3 regions of the Brevibacillus nitrificans genome follow, and region 3 is predicted to be linked to each of the others. Evidence: riboswitches for the same ligand, from Rfam matches in the RefSeq annotation. Region 3 holds a riboswitch; each other region holds the start of a gene.

Region 1 (5,288 bases), 540 kb from region 3:
CATTCCGGTCACCGCTTTTTTGCTACAGCGTTTTACCACTCGAACGTTGTTTTTATCAGCGATGGGATTATTTACAGTGGGAACGTTCATTGCGGCGGTTTCTTCTGGTTTTTCCCTGTTAGTCTTAGGAAGGATTCTCCAGGCGGCTGGCACCGGCCTCTTGTTCCCGCTCTTGACCAACGTGGTGTTTGCCATTGTCCCGCTGGAAAAGAGGGGCTCCGCAATGGGAACGATCGGGATCGTCATCACGTTTGCTCCGGCAATCGGTCCGACATTGTCTGGAATCATTGTGGAGCATTTCAGCTGGCGATACCTTTTTTACGGAGTACTGCCCATCGCTGTTTTTGTGATGATCTTTGCCTTTATCAGATTGAAAAACGTCACAGAGACGACCAAACCAAAGGTAGATTTGCTATCGCTTCTGCTCTCGACTGTTGGATTTGGGGGAATTGTGTACGGATTTAGCAGTGCGAGTGAAGGACATGGAGGATGGGCAGGCTACTCAGTCTTGCTGCCGATTGTGGTCGGTCTCTTATCGCTGGTGCTCTTCACCATTCGGCAGTTAAAAATTGCGGAGCCTTTGCTTGACCTGCGAACCTTCCAGTATCGCATTTTTCGAATCTCTACCTTAATCATGATTATCGTGATGATGGCGATGTTCGCTGCGATGATGCTATTGCCGATCTTTCTCCAGAACGCCTTGGGTTACAGTCCGTTTGAGGCTGGATTAGTGATGCTGCCAGGGGGAATCATCATGGGCATCATGTCACCCATCACGGGCAGGCTGTTCGATAAATTCGGAGCGAAGTGGCTGGCGATTGTAGGCTTGATTTTGATTGCACACACCTTGCTGCAATTCGCGTTTATTACCGTTACGATCTCTTACCTCACGATCATGCTGTTCAATACACTGCTCATGCTGGGGATTTCCATGCTGATGATGCCCGTGATGACAAATGCACTCAATGAGCTGCCACCGCCTCTGTATCCACATGGCACCGCGATCATTGGGACGCTGCAGCAGGTAGCAGGAGCTGTCGGGACTGCCTTGTTGGTAACTGTCATGATGAATGGGACCGATCGATATTTGCAAAACTCCGCACCTGGCCAGGATGAATCTACCCTGCGTATGCTCTCGATGATTGCAGGAATGAAAAGTGCGTTCCTGCTGGCATTTGCTTTGGTTATCGTCGCTTTGCTTGCTTCCTTTTTCCTGAAGCGCGCAGGCAAACCGAAGCAGCCACAAGGCGCGAAGCAAGTGTCACCGAACTGATTAGGGAAAGAAGACCGTCTCTGACGTACCGAAGGGATGGTCTTCTTTATGCTTGTTGACATTTGGTAAATTTCACTATACAATTATCTTGAATTTGAGATATTTCTCCAATAAAATGGTGAGACGCGACTTTTTCTCCCCATAAATCTCTAATTTAAGATATACGATTTCGAGAGGGGTTATTCCGATGAGTGAATTTACAAACCTGGTGAAACAAAGAAGGTCCGCAACAAAATTTATACCCGATGTAGAAATATCGGCAGATGAGCTCGATGAGATCTTTTCGCTCGTGAAGTTTGCTCCCTCTGCGTTCAACTTACAGCATACTCATTATGTCATCGTCAATGATGCAGAAATGAAGAACAAAGTCTTTGAAGCCGCACAAAAACAGTATAAAGTGAAAACTGCATCAGCGGTGATCCTGGTCCTGGGCAATCAAGAGGCACATACGCAGGCAGGGAAAATCAATGAGGGGCTTCTCCAGCTGGGGGTAATCGATAAGCGGGAATACGACGACACTGTCTCCTCGATCCATCGGTTTTATGAAAAAGGGGGCGAGGCGTTAAGACGCGATGAAGCTATACGATCTGCAAGCCTGTCTGCCATGCTGTTCATGCTGGCAGCCAAAGAGAAAGGGTGGGATAGCTGCCCGATGATTGGCTTTGATCCCGAAGCGATTCGCGAGCTGCTTAGCATCCCAGAGCAGTACGTACCGGCATTGATGATCACGATAGGCAAGGAAGATATGTCGAGCCAAAGAGTCCGAGGCTATCGCAAGCCAGTTGGAGAGTTTGTCAGCTATAACCAATTTACTGTGAAGTGAAAAGCAGGTTTACATAAGGGCGAAAGCATTTCAACGAATGAATGCTGCGGCTGGGTGGATACTAATATCGTGGAAAGTCCCGCCGAGTACAGAATGTTGCGCTGAATATGCAGCCGCTATCTGCCCAGGTAAAAAACAAAACCAAAAACGCCGGGCCCTAGTTACAGGACTCGGCGTTTCTATCCCTTTTCATTATCCGATAAATTCTTGAACCCAGTACCCGTTCACAAAACCTACACCGATTTTGGTGAAAGCAGGATTCATGATGTTTTGACGGTGGCCTTCACTGTTCATCCATTGGTTCATGACTTCATCAGCAGTTTGTTGGCCCATCGCGATGTTTTCACCAGCGGTCATGTAAGACACACCAAATTGTTTCATCATATCGAATGGAGAGCCATACGTAGGGCTTGTATGGTCAAAGTAGTTGTTGCTGGACATGTCAGCCGCTTTTGCTTGTGCGACCTTGTTTAGGGAAGCGTCCAGCTCCACTGGCTTCAGGCCTGCTTTAGCCCGCTCCTGGTTAACCAGATCAGCTACCTGCTTCATGACAGCGGATGCGTCAACTTGCTTTTTAGCTGGCTTCGCGGGTTGTGGAGCAGGTACCGGCTGCTGTTGAACCGGCTGTTGTACAGGCTGCTGAATAGGTGTCGCGTATTGTGGTTGAACAGGTTGTTGCATCACGGGTTGATAGCCGTATTGTGCTGTATATGGGAACGATTGAGTTTGTTGTTCAAGGGCCGCGGCAGAAGCTGTGTTAGAAAAGCCGGAAAGAACAAATCCCAATCCCAAAGTCGCGATCGTAATTGTACCAAGGCGTTTCATATTCACATCGTCTCCTTTTTTTGGCCTACGAGGTTAGCTGACGGATTCGGATTGAGGAAACAACCCTACGCACTATGGCGATTCACCCCATGCAGATCTCTCATCTGCAAAAGAAGATCCCCCGCACTTCCATTCGAGAGGAAGTTTCGGCTGTTTTGTTTGGCATGACCCAGAATAACAGAGATTCACCTGTGAATGAAAGGCATAAATTTTGGTAGGATTCATGTGTTATATGCGGACGCGGGTCGAGAGCGCACGTCTTCCTTGCAAGAAACGACTGACTAGATCGGTATCAACAAGTCGTTAAACTTGCTCTTAGCGCTTGAAGGAAGACAAATGATTCTTCAGATGGCAAGCCAGTTGAATTTTTAGCATGTCCTCCTGACTGTCAAATCGAAGACCTAGTCGTTCCTCGATGCGTTTTAAGCATTGAGACAGGGTATTGATACGAATATGAAGTTTCTTTGCCGTATCGATCGCGGATCAGTTACATGCCACATACTGCATGAGCGTTGTCTCCGAATCACTGCTTTGAATGTGGGCCGCGCGCAGGGGAAGGAATATTTCTTCGGAAAACTTCTCGATGTCCTGCGAGGACTGATGCAGAAAAAGCGATTAATCCCAATCTCTTCGTAGCTCATGAGACCGGATTGGTGCGGTTGATTAAAAAAGAGATGGTCTTCTGGGCTTCCTCATAGCTTTTGGCTATCTCTTCTACATTGAGGTAAGTACCACCGATACCACCGTAAAGGAAATGTTGATCGGTGTTCAGCCATTCCCGAACAATCGTTTCCAGCTGTGAGGTGATATGCTTTATTTCAGCAGCCTCATTCACGGAAAAAAGCAGCGTGATTTTGTTGTGAAATCCAAAAGTCCGTTTATTGATGGCGGATAGCCGTTGATTGATTTTCGATAGCAGCCGTTGCAGCCGGGCTTCCACTTCATAAGGTTCAAAAGATCCAGGGATTTCGCATTAGCAAACAAACGTATAGGTGTTGATTTTAAAAGGAAGGGAGACAATCATGCATCCTAATAGCACCGACCCAATGAAGATCGGGTATAATGCCTCTAAAAAGATCATAATGTTTGGAAAACTACTGGTTCATCCCAGTAGTTTTTTCGTTTTTCCTACATTGCCATCCAAACAAACGAAATGTTGACAAAGTCCACTAAATCAACTAGATTAATTGTTGACTATGTCCACTAAAGGAGGCCAACCATGAGCCTGGATGAAGGCATCATCGCAGATATTCGGCAATTCAATCGCTTCTATACCAATATTCTTGGTGTGTTAAACAAGCATGTATTGGATACCGGATATACGTTGACAGAGGCGCGGGTTGTCCTGGAGATTGGCTTCATGGAGCCGTGTATTGCGAATCAGCTGGTCGAAAAATTAGACATGGATCGCAGCTACATGAGCCGAATCATCTCCAAGCTCCAAAAGGATGGGCTTCTCGAGAAGGAAAGCTCCCCATTGGACAACCGGACGAGCCTGATTCGACTGACTCCAAAAGGGGCGGCGTTGTTTCAACAGCTGAACGAAAGATCGGATGAACAGATCGAGCGGCTGCTAGATGGGCTATCACCAACAGAAATCAGTGAGGTACGTTCTTCGATGTTGTTTATTCAAAGCAAAATGAACCGATTGGAGAGGGCGCAGAATGATTCGATTTGAAAATGATTATACAGAGGGTGCACACAAGCGGATTTTGGAGCGGCTATGGGAAACGAATGAAGAGCAGACATCCGGGTACGGGACGGATGAGCATTGTGAAAAGGCGAGAGCGTACATTCGAACAGCGTGCGACGCACCGAATGCCGATGTCCACTTTTTAGTGGGAGGAACGCAGACCAATACGACTGTGATCGCCTCCATTCTTCGCCCGCATCAAGGTGTCGTGAGTGCCACTACGGGCCATATCGCTGTGCACGAGACAGGGGCCATTGAAGCGACTGGTCACAAAGTTCTCACCGTGCCGAGTGAGGATGGAAAAATTCAGGCACATCAAGTCAAAGAAATATACGATGCCCACTGGAACGACGTCACTCATGAGCATATGGTACAGCCTGGCATGGTGTACATATCCCATCCGACGGAAAATGGAACGACCTACACGAAAGCGGAATTGGAAGCGATCAGTAAGGTTTGCCGGGAAAACGGGTTGCCATTGTTTCTAGATGGCGCTAGGCTCGGATACGGTCTCGTTTCTGAGGAGTGCGATTTGACACTGGCTGATGTGGCAAGACTCTGCGATGTCTTTTATATTGGTGGAACAAAAGTAGGTGCGCTGTTTGGGGAAGCAGTCGTTATGATGAACGATGCCCTGAAAAAGGATTTTCGGTATATGATCAAGCAAAGAGGTG
Region 2 (5,288 bases), on a different contig from region 3:
AACCCGCTCGAACAGCTCAACACCGATCTCCTCTTCCAGATTTCGGACCATCTTGCTGATCGTCGGCTGGGTGATATACAAGGCTTGTGCTGCTTTCGTAAAGCTGTTGTGACGAGCCACTTCCAAAAAATATTGCAAATGACGGATATCCACCTGACACCCCTCCGCTGAACGATAGATATCGTGAATGCGAATAATTCTATATATGCATTTTACCTATAGTTTAGGACGATGTACACTTTTCCTAGAGGGAGAGGGACATCTTGAGAAAATGGCTCAAAATTATGGCACAAACTGGATTTTTCGTGATCGTTTCCATACTGATGAACATTCTAGTGGAATGGCTCGACATCGCGATTCCTGGCAGTATCATCGGCATGTTTCTGGTGTTTTTCCTGCTGCAGCTGAAGTGGATTCGCCTGGAGTGGATTGACGCCGGAGCGAGCTTTCTGTTGGCAGAGCTGCTGCTGTTTTTCATCCCGCCATCTGTAGGAATTATTTCGTACCAAAATCTGATGCTCCATGAAGGCTTTCAAATCTTTATCGTCATCGCGATTGGCACAGCCATCGTCATGGCCGCAAGCGGTCTTTTGGCACAGCGCATTGCCAAACGGAAGGAGCAATCACAATCATGATCGGCGGTATCTTGGGCTTCTTCGTCACTATCGTTCTTTATCTGATTGCCAAAAGGCTCTATCGCTACAAACCGATTCTGTTGTTTTCACCTTTGCTGTTCACGCCTGTTGCACTGGTCTTTCTGATCCTCGGCACTCATACGGCATACGAAGCCTATAACGCAGGTGGAAAATGGCTGGCGTACATGCTGCAGCCTGCTACCATCGCATTCGCAGTACCGCTCTACAAGCATTTTCCGTTGTTGAAAAAACACGCTTCACAAATCGTAGTGAGCGTCACAGCAGGCTCTGCAGTCGCTGTCGTCTCTTCTGCCTTGCTGGCCTTGCTGATGCATGTAGACAAACAGGTCATGTTCAGTCTGATCCCGCGGTCCATCACTACACCGATCGCCATGAATGTTTCCGAAATGATCGGCGGAGTGCCTTCCATCACAGCTGTCCTCGTCCTGATTACAGGGCTGCTCGGCTCGGTGATCGGTCCGTACATCATTTCCTATCTGCGCATTCAGGATGACATCGCCCGCGGAGTTCTTCTGGGTACGAGCGCACATGGGGCAGGGACGTCCAAAGCCTTTGAAATCGGCTCATTGACGGGAACGGTTTCCAGTATTTCCATGATCCTGGCTGCATTGGTTACACAGCTCGTCACGACGATCGTTGTATAAACGAAAAAGGCAATCCCTTTCGCAGGGACTGCCTCTTTTCAATTTCTGCCTATTTTTTCAAACGATACGGTACGGTCGCGATCTTCACATCCTGCCGGGCAAACAAATACGCCCGCAAGAAAAAGCTGGTCTGGTTATGCAGCAGATTATGCCACCAACGCTTTGTGATGAACTGCGGGATCATGACCGTCACATGATCCGTATCGGCTTTCTTCCACTCCACGGTATCGATGAACTTGAACAGCGGCTTGATGATACTTCGATAATGAGAGCGCAGAACGATCAGGCGTACTCCTGGATTCCACAGCTCCCATTTTTCCTCCATCTTTTTGATGTCCTCGTCGCTGAAGCCCACGTAGACGGCCACGATGTCATCAGACAGGGACTGCGCGTAGCTGATGGTATTTTTCACGACCTGCGAAATACCCGCCACCGGAATCACGATGACGCTGCCTTTTGCCTGAGGCTTGTCGGTCGTGATGTCCAGTCTCAGCTCGCTTGCCAAGTCCTGATAGTGACCGTTGATTTTGCGGAAGATAAAAATCACGATCGGTAGAAAAATGAAGATCGTCCAGACTTGGGAAAATTTCGTGATCAGGAAGATCAGGCAGATCGTCAGCGTAGTCAGCATCCCAATCGTATTGATGAGAAAAGGAACCAACCATCCGGCAGGCTTTTTCGTCACCCACCGCTTCATCATGCCGGCTTGCGACAACGTAAATGGGATGAAGACCCCGAGCGCATACAGCGGAATCAGATTCTCCGTTTCTCCGCCAAACGATATCACTAAAATCGCGGACAGAATGCCGAGAAAAATGATCCCGTTGGAGAAGCCGAGCCGATCCCCTCGGACCATGAACATGTTTGGCATAAACCGGTCTTTGGCCAGCATAAAGGCGAGCAGGGGAAAGGCTGCAAAAGCAGTATTCGCTGCCAGGAACAGGATAAGAGCCGTAACAGCCTGGATAAAATAATACAGGATCCCTCTGCCAAAGACAGCGGATGCGATTTGCGAAACGACCGTTTCCTTCGGGCTGGGAGCGATGCCAAAGACGTAAGCCAGCAAGCTGATGCCCATAAACATCACACCGAGAATCAGCCCCATCATGATCAAGGTCAGGGCTGCATTTTTCGGAGCCGGACTTCGGAAGTTGGGAATCGCATTGGATACCGCTTCTACGCCGGTCAAAGCTGAACAGCCTGAGCTGAATGCCCGCAGCAGCAGAAAGAGCGTAATTCCCGGGACCGCAGCGCCGTAGACAGGTGCATGTACTTGGACGTTGCCCGTCATCCATTGATAAGCACCGCCCAAAATCAAGAGAAAAATCGCGACGACAAACAAATAGACCGGATACATCAGAATCGTCGCTGACTCGGTGATCCCCCTCAGGTTCAGGATCGTTACGGAGATGATCATGAGCAACGCAATCAGAACACGATGATCATGCAATACCGGAAACGCTGAAGTAATCGCGTCTGTCGAAGCCGAGGTACTCACGGCTACGGTCAAAATGTAATCGACGAGCAGCGAGCCGCCAGCCACCAGTCCGGTCGACGTGCCAAAGTTGTCTTTGGCAACGATATACGCTCCGCCGCCTGTTGTATAAGCAAAGATCGTCTGGCGGTAAGATAAAATTAGAATGGTTAAAAGTCCTACGACCGCAATGGAGATCGGAATGGAATACCATAGCGCAGCAGCTCCGAGCGTAACTAACACAAGCAGAATTTGCTCGGTACCATAGGCTACAGAAGATAACGCATCAGATGACAAAACGGCTAATGCCTTGACCTTCGAGAGCTTTTCTTCACCCAGTGCGTTTGACTTCATCGGTCTCCCGATTAAAAGTCGTTTCAACCCCATTATCATGTTGATCTCCTCACATACTTTTTCAGATAGTTTCTCCTCTTGATGTAGACAGCTTCCCCTCAGATATTTCCTAAATCCCCTCCTTTTTCCCGAAAAAAAGAACAAAAAAGAAGCCAAACGAGAAGGAAACTCACTTGGCTTTCAGGGCATAGCAAAGTTAGGCTATGTCATTTATACACAAAGTAAATGTTGCCTCTCTTGGTACGCTTACGGAGTTAGCTGACGGATTCGGGTGTAAGAGTCACCCTACTCGAAATCTTCGAGATTCACCCCATGTGGCACGACAAGTCCCGCCACGTTTGGTTCCCCCGCTCCCATTCAAAAATGGGACTCAGCGAATCGGTTATTTCCATTTGTCTTTATCACGAAACAAATAATACTCCCGTACGAAGCGCTTGTAAAGATCTAATTCTCTTCATTTTTGATCGTGAAAAAGATGCCCCCATAAGCAGTTTGATCTGCTTCAAGGACATCCCCCAAGGTCCTTTTGTCCCTTAGTGTGAGAGAACATTCAAGGACGTTTGTACGTGTTCCGCGCAACGCTTCGCTTCTTGCGCGAGGATCTCGTCTGTAGCTTGATTGGCATCATACACGACAAAGGCAGGCAGGAACGTTCCGTTGCATTTCGTCAAGGTTCGTTCAATAGGACGAAGCAGCTCGCTGATCGTGTAAAAGTTATCTCCACCAGAACGATACGACTTTTCCGTCCCCCCTGCTGTCGTGGCGACCAGAAATTCTTTCCCTTTCAGATGAACGCCCTCTGGCCCAAATGCCCAGCCGTACACAAGCACTTCATCGAACCACTTCTTTAAAAGCGGTGGGCAGCTGTACCAGTAAAATGGGAACTGAAAGACAATCCTCTCAAATTCGAGCAGCAGCTCTTGCTCCCGCTGAACATCAATCTGGTAATCGGGATACTCCTGATACAGATCGCGGACCAACACTTGTCCATTCTTCTTCCATTCACTCAACAGCGCCCGATTGGCGCGAGATTCAGCGAGCCGTGGATGCGCAGCTATCACCATGATTTTCACAAAGAACACCCTTTCTTTCGTTGCTTCGTCTCGGGATTACATCCCCCATTATTCGAAAGAGAGGGAGGATTGAAAAGTACGCTTTTTCTTCAGACTACGTCCTGAAAACCGTACCATGGATGACAGCTCGGTTGTGGGCAGACAGTATGAAAAACCGTACTAGGTACGAAATAACAGCGTACTGTCAGAAAGCAGGATACTCTGGTAAAGTAACGAAGAGCACATGGAGCATGAGGAAGGGAGGGAAAAACGTGCAAGAAGAACTTCGCGATCCTACACGGACACAAGGAATTCTCGCCACGCTTCAGGTCATCGGCGGCAAGTGGAAGCCGCTCATCTTATTCATCCTCCTGCACGATGGCACCAAGCGATTTGGAGAGCTGCGGCGCATGCTTCCAAATATCACGCAGGGCATGCTGACCAATCAGCTGCGTGAGCTCGAGCAGGACGGTCTCATCGTACGCCGCCCCTATCAAGAGATCCCGCCCAAAGTGGAGTATTACTTGTCTGAGCACGGAAAAACGCTGAGCTCCGTCTTGGGCGATATGTGCGGGTGGGGGTTTCGGCACTTGGCCTACATGGAGCAAAATGATCAGCATTCGGGATGAGGCTTTGATGGGGCGAGAAGAGAAACAAAAAAGAGTCCTCAAAAGAAAGCGACCCTTCTTTCGAGAACTCTTCTTCTATATATATGGGACAGCCTACGACAGTTTCCCCATCAAACGCTCCATCCGCTCCAGCGCTTTTTTCAGCTGCTCCATGGATGTCGCATACGAGCAGCGGATATGACCATTACCGCTTTCGCCGAATACATCGCCCGGAACGACAGCTACTTTCTCTTCCATTAACAGCTTCTCGGCAAACTCGGCCGAGCTCAGCCCTGTAGATGTGATCGAAGGAAAAGCGTAGAATGCACCATCCGGCTCGTGGCAGCTCAGCCCGATTTCCCGGAAGCCATCCACGACGTAATTGCGGCGTTGGCGATAGCTCTCGATCATCCGTTCCATGTCCGAGCGTCCGTGACGCAGCGCCTCCAGTGCTGCCATCTGCGCCATCGTCGGTGCACACAGCATCGTATATTGATGAA
Region 3 (5,288 bases):
AAACATGTGGATTATCACGCTGAATGGTTGCATTCAGCTGTGCTGCTAATGCGTGCATGGTAGCCTCCCTCTTCAAGTAAAACATCTGTATCGTTTACCAATAAAGATAGCGCATATGCATCCATTTGTCATCTAGAAGGGGGACGATTTTTCTGATATTTGTACGGATTTCCTTTGACAGATGAAAAAGGCTTTGCTACGTTGAAATCGTAACAGAATGGCACGGGAGGGATTTTATATGGCTGAGCGGCTCATTGTTCGCTTGGGTGACCCCATTTTGCGGGAACGGTCGAAAGCAGTTTCGTCCGTCAATGCAAATACGGAAAAGATACTGAATGACATGGCGCAAACCATATATGCTGACAAAGGAAGGGCAGGTCTGTCTGCCATCCAAATCGGGATCGCCAAGAAACTGATTGTGATGGACTGCGGCGACGGACTGATCGAACTGATCAATCCGGTCATGCTTGAAATGGACGGGGAGGAAGAGGGGCCGGAAGCTTGTCTGTCGATTCCAGGAGTCGTTGGCATCGTCAAGCGGGCCACATACGTCAAAGTCCAGACCCTGAACCGCAAAGGCGAAACCGTTACGCTCGAGGCAGAAGGATTTACGGCACGCTGCTTTCAGCATGAGATGGATCACCTGGAAGGCATTTTGTTCATTGATTATGTAAATGAGCTGTACTCTGCAAAAACGGGGAAAAAATTAAAACCGCAAGACGCCAATCCGATTCTCATGCAGCAAAGACGTGTGGTTCGATAAGCGAATTGCAGGCAGGATGGGGAACGCATGAAACAGTGGAATGTAGTGATTACAGGCTTTGGTACTGTGGGCAAACAGGCGGCAAGGCTGCTTGCACAAAGGCAAGGGTATTATCGGGAGAAGTACGATGCCGATGTGCGTTTGGTTGGTGCCGCCCGCTCAACCAGCGCTCTTTATGATGCGAATGGTTTGGGAGAGGAAGCGTTGCTCGAGTGGGGAGCTTCTGGGAAAAGAGTGGACACCACCTTCTCAGGATATGAATTCCTCGCGTCTAGTCACGCGGATATCCTCATCGAAACCGGCCCGTCCGATCTAAAAACAGGCGGACCCGGGCTCATCTACATAAAGCAGGCGCTCGAGCAAGGGATGCATGCGATCGCCGTATCCAAAGGGGCGTTGGTTGTAGACTTTGCGGGTTTGTCGGCATTAGCGAAACAAAAAGGCGTCCACCTCAAGATCAGTGGCGCTACAGCAGCGGCACTTCCGACAATCGATTTGCTGCAGTACAATTTCGCTGGCTGCCAAATACTTGGGATCGAAGGCGTCTTCACAGGCACAACCAATTTTGTTCTGACGAAAATGATGGAAGAAGGCATTACGAGCGAAGAAGCCATTTTACGCGCACAGCAGATGGGAATTGCCGAGCCGGACCCATCCTTTGATATCGATGGCTGGGATACAGCTTGCAAGGTAACGATTCTTGCCAACGCTGCATTTGATGCGCAGGTAAAGCTGAGTGACGTTTCGCGGGCAAGTGTTCGTGAGGTAACGGACGAGCAGATTGCCGCATGGAAAGCAGCGGGCTTGACGCCGAAATTGATCGGTTCCATTCAGAAAACACCGCAAGGCATAAAGGCTGCGGTAGAACTTCAGGCAGTGGACGCTGCACATCCATTTGCAACGGTTAAAGGTACCACGAAAGCGGTTCGCGTGGAGACGGATGTGATGGGGGAGCTTCTCGTTATCGGAGGTAAGTCCGATCCGGTTGCCGCCGCTGCCGCCGCTTTAAAGGATCTGGAGCATATCATAAGGGGCCAGCGCGCATACTAAGCGGGTATTCCACTACAACGGTCTGATGAGGAAGGGGATAGCAGCTTGACTCAACAAAACGATGTGAGCGCTGAAATGCAACAAGTATCTGCCTATCCGACCAAGCAAAAAATGCACCAAAAAGACGTAGCGCTGCTGGAAGGGCAAGACTCCAGCTATATGCCGAAACAGACGCAAAGCACAGAAGACCAACAACAAACATAACGAAAGAAAGCCGAGCACCCTGTGAAGAGTGACTCGGCTTTCGCTTTTTTCATTATCCGATAAATTCTTGTACCCAGTAACCGTTGATGTAGCCAACGCCGATTTTCGTGAACGATGGGTTCATGATGTTTTGACGGTGGCCTTCACTGTTCATCCATTGGTTCATGACTTCTTCAGCTGTGCGTTGACCCATAGCGATATTCTCACCAGCAGTCATAAAAGAAACACCAAACTGCTTCATCATGTCAAATGGAGAACCGTACGTTGGGCTCGTATGGTCGAAATAGTTGTTGTTGGACATATCAGCCGCTTTTGCCTGTGCGACGTTGTTCAGGGAAGCATCCATTTCTACAGGCTTCAGACCCGCTTTTGCGCGCTCCTGGTTAACCAGATCCGCGACCTGCTTCACCACTTCAGAAGCTTGTACTTGCTGCTCCGCTTTTTTTGCTGGCTGCTCCGCTGCTACAGGAGTCTGTTGCACCGGTGCTTGCTGAACAGGTTGTTGTGGAACGGGCTGCTTCGCAGGTGCTTGTACAGGTTGTTGTGTTTGTACAGGCTGTTGATAACCAAACTGCGGCGCGAACTTCATTTGCGGCATATATGAAAACCACTGAGCCTGTTGTGGCATTTGAATAGGGGCTGCCGTTTTCAGTGGGCAATTCGTTGCTTCAGCGGCAGAAGCTGTGTTAGAAAAGCCGGAGAGGGCAAATCCCAATCCCAAAGTTGCGATTGCAATAGTTCCGAGGCGTTTCATATTCACATCGTCTCCTTTTTTTGGCCTACGAGGTTAGTTGACGGATTCGGGTTGAGGAAACAACCCTACGCACTTTGGCGATTCACCCCATGCAGATCTCTCATCTGCAAAAAAAGATCCCCCGCACTTCCATTCGAGAGGAAGTTTCGGCTGTTTGATTTGGCATGACCCAGAATAACAGACCTTTGCGAGAGAAAGATAGGAGTAATATTTGGTAGTGTCTATTGGAAATGGCTATAAACACCCGTGATAGCTATAGGAAGAGGCGATGAAAGAAAAACACCCTCTCAGCGAAAAAGAGGGTGTCTCCACTTGTTTATTCTGATTGCATTCCATCTGCATGCCAAGCCGTTAAGCCGCCTTCCAGAGCCGATGCACGATATCCTTTCTCCCTTAAAAGAGCAGCCGCTTTTTGTGCTTTGTTTCCTGATGTACATAAGGTGATGATCGTAGCGTCTGCGCAGGCTTGCGCTGTTTCTTCAGGCAAAGCTTGATCCTGTTCCTTCATATGTATGTAAGGCACGTTCTTGGTAGCGATCCCCGGCACGTGGAGGCTGCCTGATTGATACTTTTCGACATCTCGAACATCCAGAATAATTAGCTTCGCGTTTTCATGCTGCAGCTGTTCGAATTCACGTTTGTTTATGGTAGGTTTATTCAATCGTATCACTCCTTACACCAATTGTATCAGATACATAAGAATATGGCATGGCACAGTGAGCTGTTGCTTTTACTGGACAGGCATGGTAGAATAAGTTTGCTACTTGAAAATCCGATCGTAATATCCACGTGCGCAGATAGAGGATCCCTTACGTTTTTTTGAATGCCCGATTCACACTGGCGCGGTCATCGGAGCCGCAAGGATGAAAGAGAGGAAGGGCTTTCGTTGTTTTAGGTTTTCAAAAGATGTACCTTACTAGATTTTGAGTTCCGTACTACAAATACAAGCATATTATGCAAGAAGTAAGTAGGAATTCACATATCATGAAGGCATATCCATTCAATAGAAAGACTATTGATATTTCTTCATGATATGTGAGCTTTATTTGCTTCGGTAAATATGACTAGCATATTCAAAATTGACTTTTTTGGAGGTTTTTTTAAATGCAAACGAACGGAACAGTAAAATGGTTTAATGCAGAAAAAGGTTTCGGATTCATTCAAGTAGAAGGCGGAGACGATGTATTCGTTCACTTCAGCGCGATCCAAGGCGAAGGTTTCAAAACTTTGGATGAAGGTCAACGCGTTCAATTCAACATCGTTCAAGGCAACCGTGGTCCACAAGCTGAGAACGTAGTTAAACTGTAAGTCTCCTTCTAAAAAAACTGTCCGTTCGCGGGCAGTTTTTTCTTTTTCCCCCACTACCATTTCTTTCTAATTCCGCGTATAATCGAACCCTATGAAGAAAAGGGGGGAAGGCACGTGGAGTTATGGCTGGATCACTTGATTCGTACCGCTTCTTCGCTTCAAAATACCATTCATATCGAGCCGATCCTCAAAGGCTTTTCTACAGATCGAAAATTCCATGTGATTTTGTCTGACGGCGAACAGCGAGTGCTGCGAGTGGCGGATCGTGAGCAATGGGAGCAAAAGAAAGCCGAGTTTCAAGTATTGCAAACTCTGCAAGCGAGAAAAGGTGTCAAAGCCTCACGACCAATTGAACTTGGTTTCGTAGAGGAGTTCGCTATCTGTTTTATGGTGTTGTCTTATGTGGCAGGTGAGGATGCAAAAGATGCTCTTGGAAATTTGACCGCAGAGGAGCAGTATCTGATCGGGAAAGAAGCAGGCAGGCAGCTGGCTCTCATGCATACGATAGCTGCTCCATCCGAGATCACAGACTGGTACCAGCGCTGCTACGAACAAAAGCACTCTCGTTATGTGGAGGCGTATCTTGCGTGTGGTCATTCCATCGCGAATGCAGATCGCATCCTGGGTTTTATTGATACACATGCTGCAGCGCTTAGGGGTACACCAAGTGTTTTTCTGCATGATGACTTTCATGTGGGAAATCTGATTGTGGCGGGTAGACATTACGCAGGAGCCATTGATTTCAATCGCTTCGACTGGGGCGATCCCGTTCACGACTTCACCAAGCTTGCGTTTTTTTCGCAGGAAATCAGCACTCCCTTTAGTATCGGCCAAATCGATGGATATCATGAGCGAAAAGGGAGCATTTCGGAAATATTTTGGAAGCGCTACTGTCTCTACACAGCGATGGCGATGTTCTCTTCTTTCGTCTGGACGATTCGGGTCATTCCTCAGCAAACCCGGGAGATGCAGGAGAGAATCGAGCGCATCTCGCTTCAGCATGACTTCTTTGAGCAGCTGGTTCCTGACTGGTACAAACGTATGTAAAGGAAAAAAGGAATTATGGACGGACCATAATTCCTTTTCATTTGCCGTTTCTTAGAAACAAGATTCGACTGTAACCGTCTGGAATTGGCTATCCAGTACGGAGAGACCAACCACTTGACCGCCGCCAACTGCAGTACGTCCATAGGTGGTGAGAAGAACATT

What was found. A riboswitch is a leader RNA that binds a small molecule or an ion and turns the genes downstream of it on or off. The one in region 3 is predicted to bind cyclic di-AMP.
Region 1: it holds a riboswitch for cyclic di-AMP, as region 3 does, so the genes downstream of both, EDM59_RS06855 (CAP domain-containing protein) here and EDM59_RS04560 (CAP domain-containing protein) in region 3, are expected to answer to the same signal.
Region 2: it holds a riboswitch for cyclic di-AMP, as region 3 does, so the genes downstream of both, EDM59_RS13555 (APC family permease) here and EDM59_RS04560 (CAP domain-containing protein) in region 3, are expected to answer to the same signal.

Annotation. Positions count from the first base shown of each region.
Region 1 is NZ_RHHU01000003.1:1,076,310-1,081,597, reverse strand. It holds gene EDM59_RS06865 (MDR family MFS transporter) at 1-1,273, shown strand, start outside; gene EDM59_RS06860 (nitroreductase family protein) at 1,461-2,096, shown strand; gene EDM59_RS06855 (CAP domain-containing protein) at 2,289-2,921, opposite strand; cyclic di-AMP (ydaO/yuaA leader) riboswitch at 2,929-3,083, opposite strand; gene EDM59_RS31740 (helix-turn-helix domain-containing protein) at 3,237-3,398, opposite strand; gene EDM59_RS06845 (CdaR family protein) at 3,559-3,861, opposite strand; gene EDM59_RS06840 (MarR family winged helix-turn-helix transcriptional regulator) at 4,141-4,599, shown strand; gene EDM59_RS06835 (threonine aldolase family protein) at 4,586-5,288, shown strand, end outside.
Region 2 is NZ_RHHU01000009.1:38,091-43,378, reverse strand. It holds gene cidR (cidABC operon transcriptional activator CidR) at 1-153, opposite strand, end outside; gene EDM59_RS13565 (CidA/LrgA family protein) at 264-635, shown strand; gene EDM59_RS13560 (LrgB family protein) at 632-1,300, shown strand; gene EDM59_RS13555 (APC family permease) at 1,350-3,167, opposite strand; cyclic di-AMP (ydaO/yuaA leader) riboswitch at 3,356-3,514, opposite strand; gene EDM59_RS13550 (NAD(P)H-dependent oxidoreductase) at 3,662-4,201, opposite strand; gene EDM59_RS13545 (winged helix-turn-helix transcriptional regulator) at 4,453-4,809, shown strand; gene EDM59_RS13540 (aminotransferase) at 4,903-5,288, opposite strand, start outside.
Region 3 is NZ_RHHU01000003.1:540,245-545,532, forward strand. It holds gene EDM59_RS04545 (aminotransferase class I/II-fold pyridoxal phosphate-dependent enzyme) at 1-58, opposite strand, end outside; gene def (peptide deformylase) at 239-763, shown strand; gene EDM59_RS04555 (homoserine dehydrogenase) at 791-1,813, shown strand; gene EDM59_RS30960 (hypothetical protein) at 1,859-2,017, shown strand; gene EDM59_RS04560 (CAP domain-containing protein) at 2,070-2,771, opposite strand; cyclic di-AMP (ydaO/yuaA leader) riboswitch at 2,779-2,933, opposite strand; gene EDM59_RS04565 (rhodanese-like domain-containing protein) at 3,088-3,432, opposite strand; gene EDM59_RS04570 (cold-shock protein) at 3,876-4,079, shown strand; gene EDM59_RS04575 (aminoglycoside phosphotransferase family protein) at 4,194-5,126, shown strand; gene EDM59_RS04580 (hypothetical protein) at 5,178-5,288, opposite strand, start outside.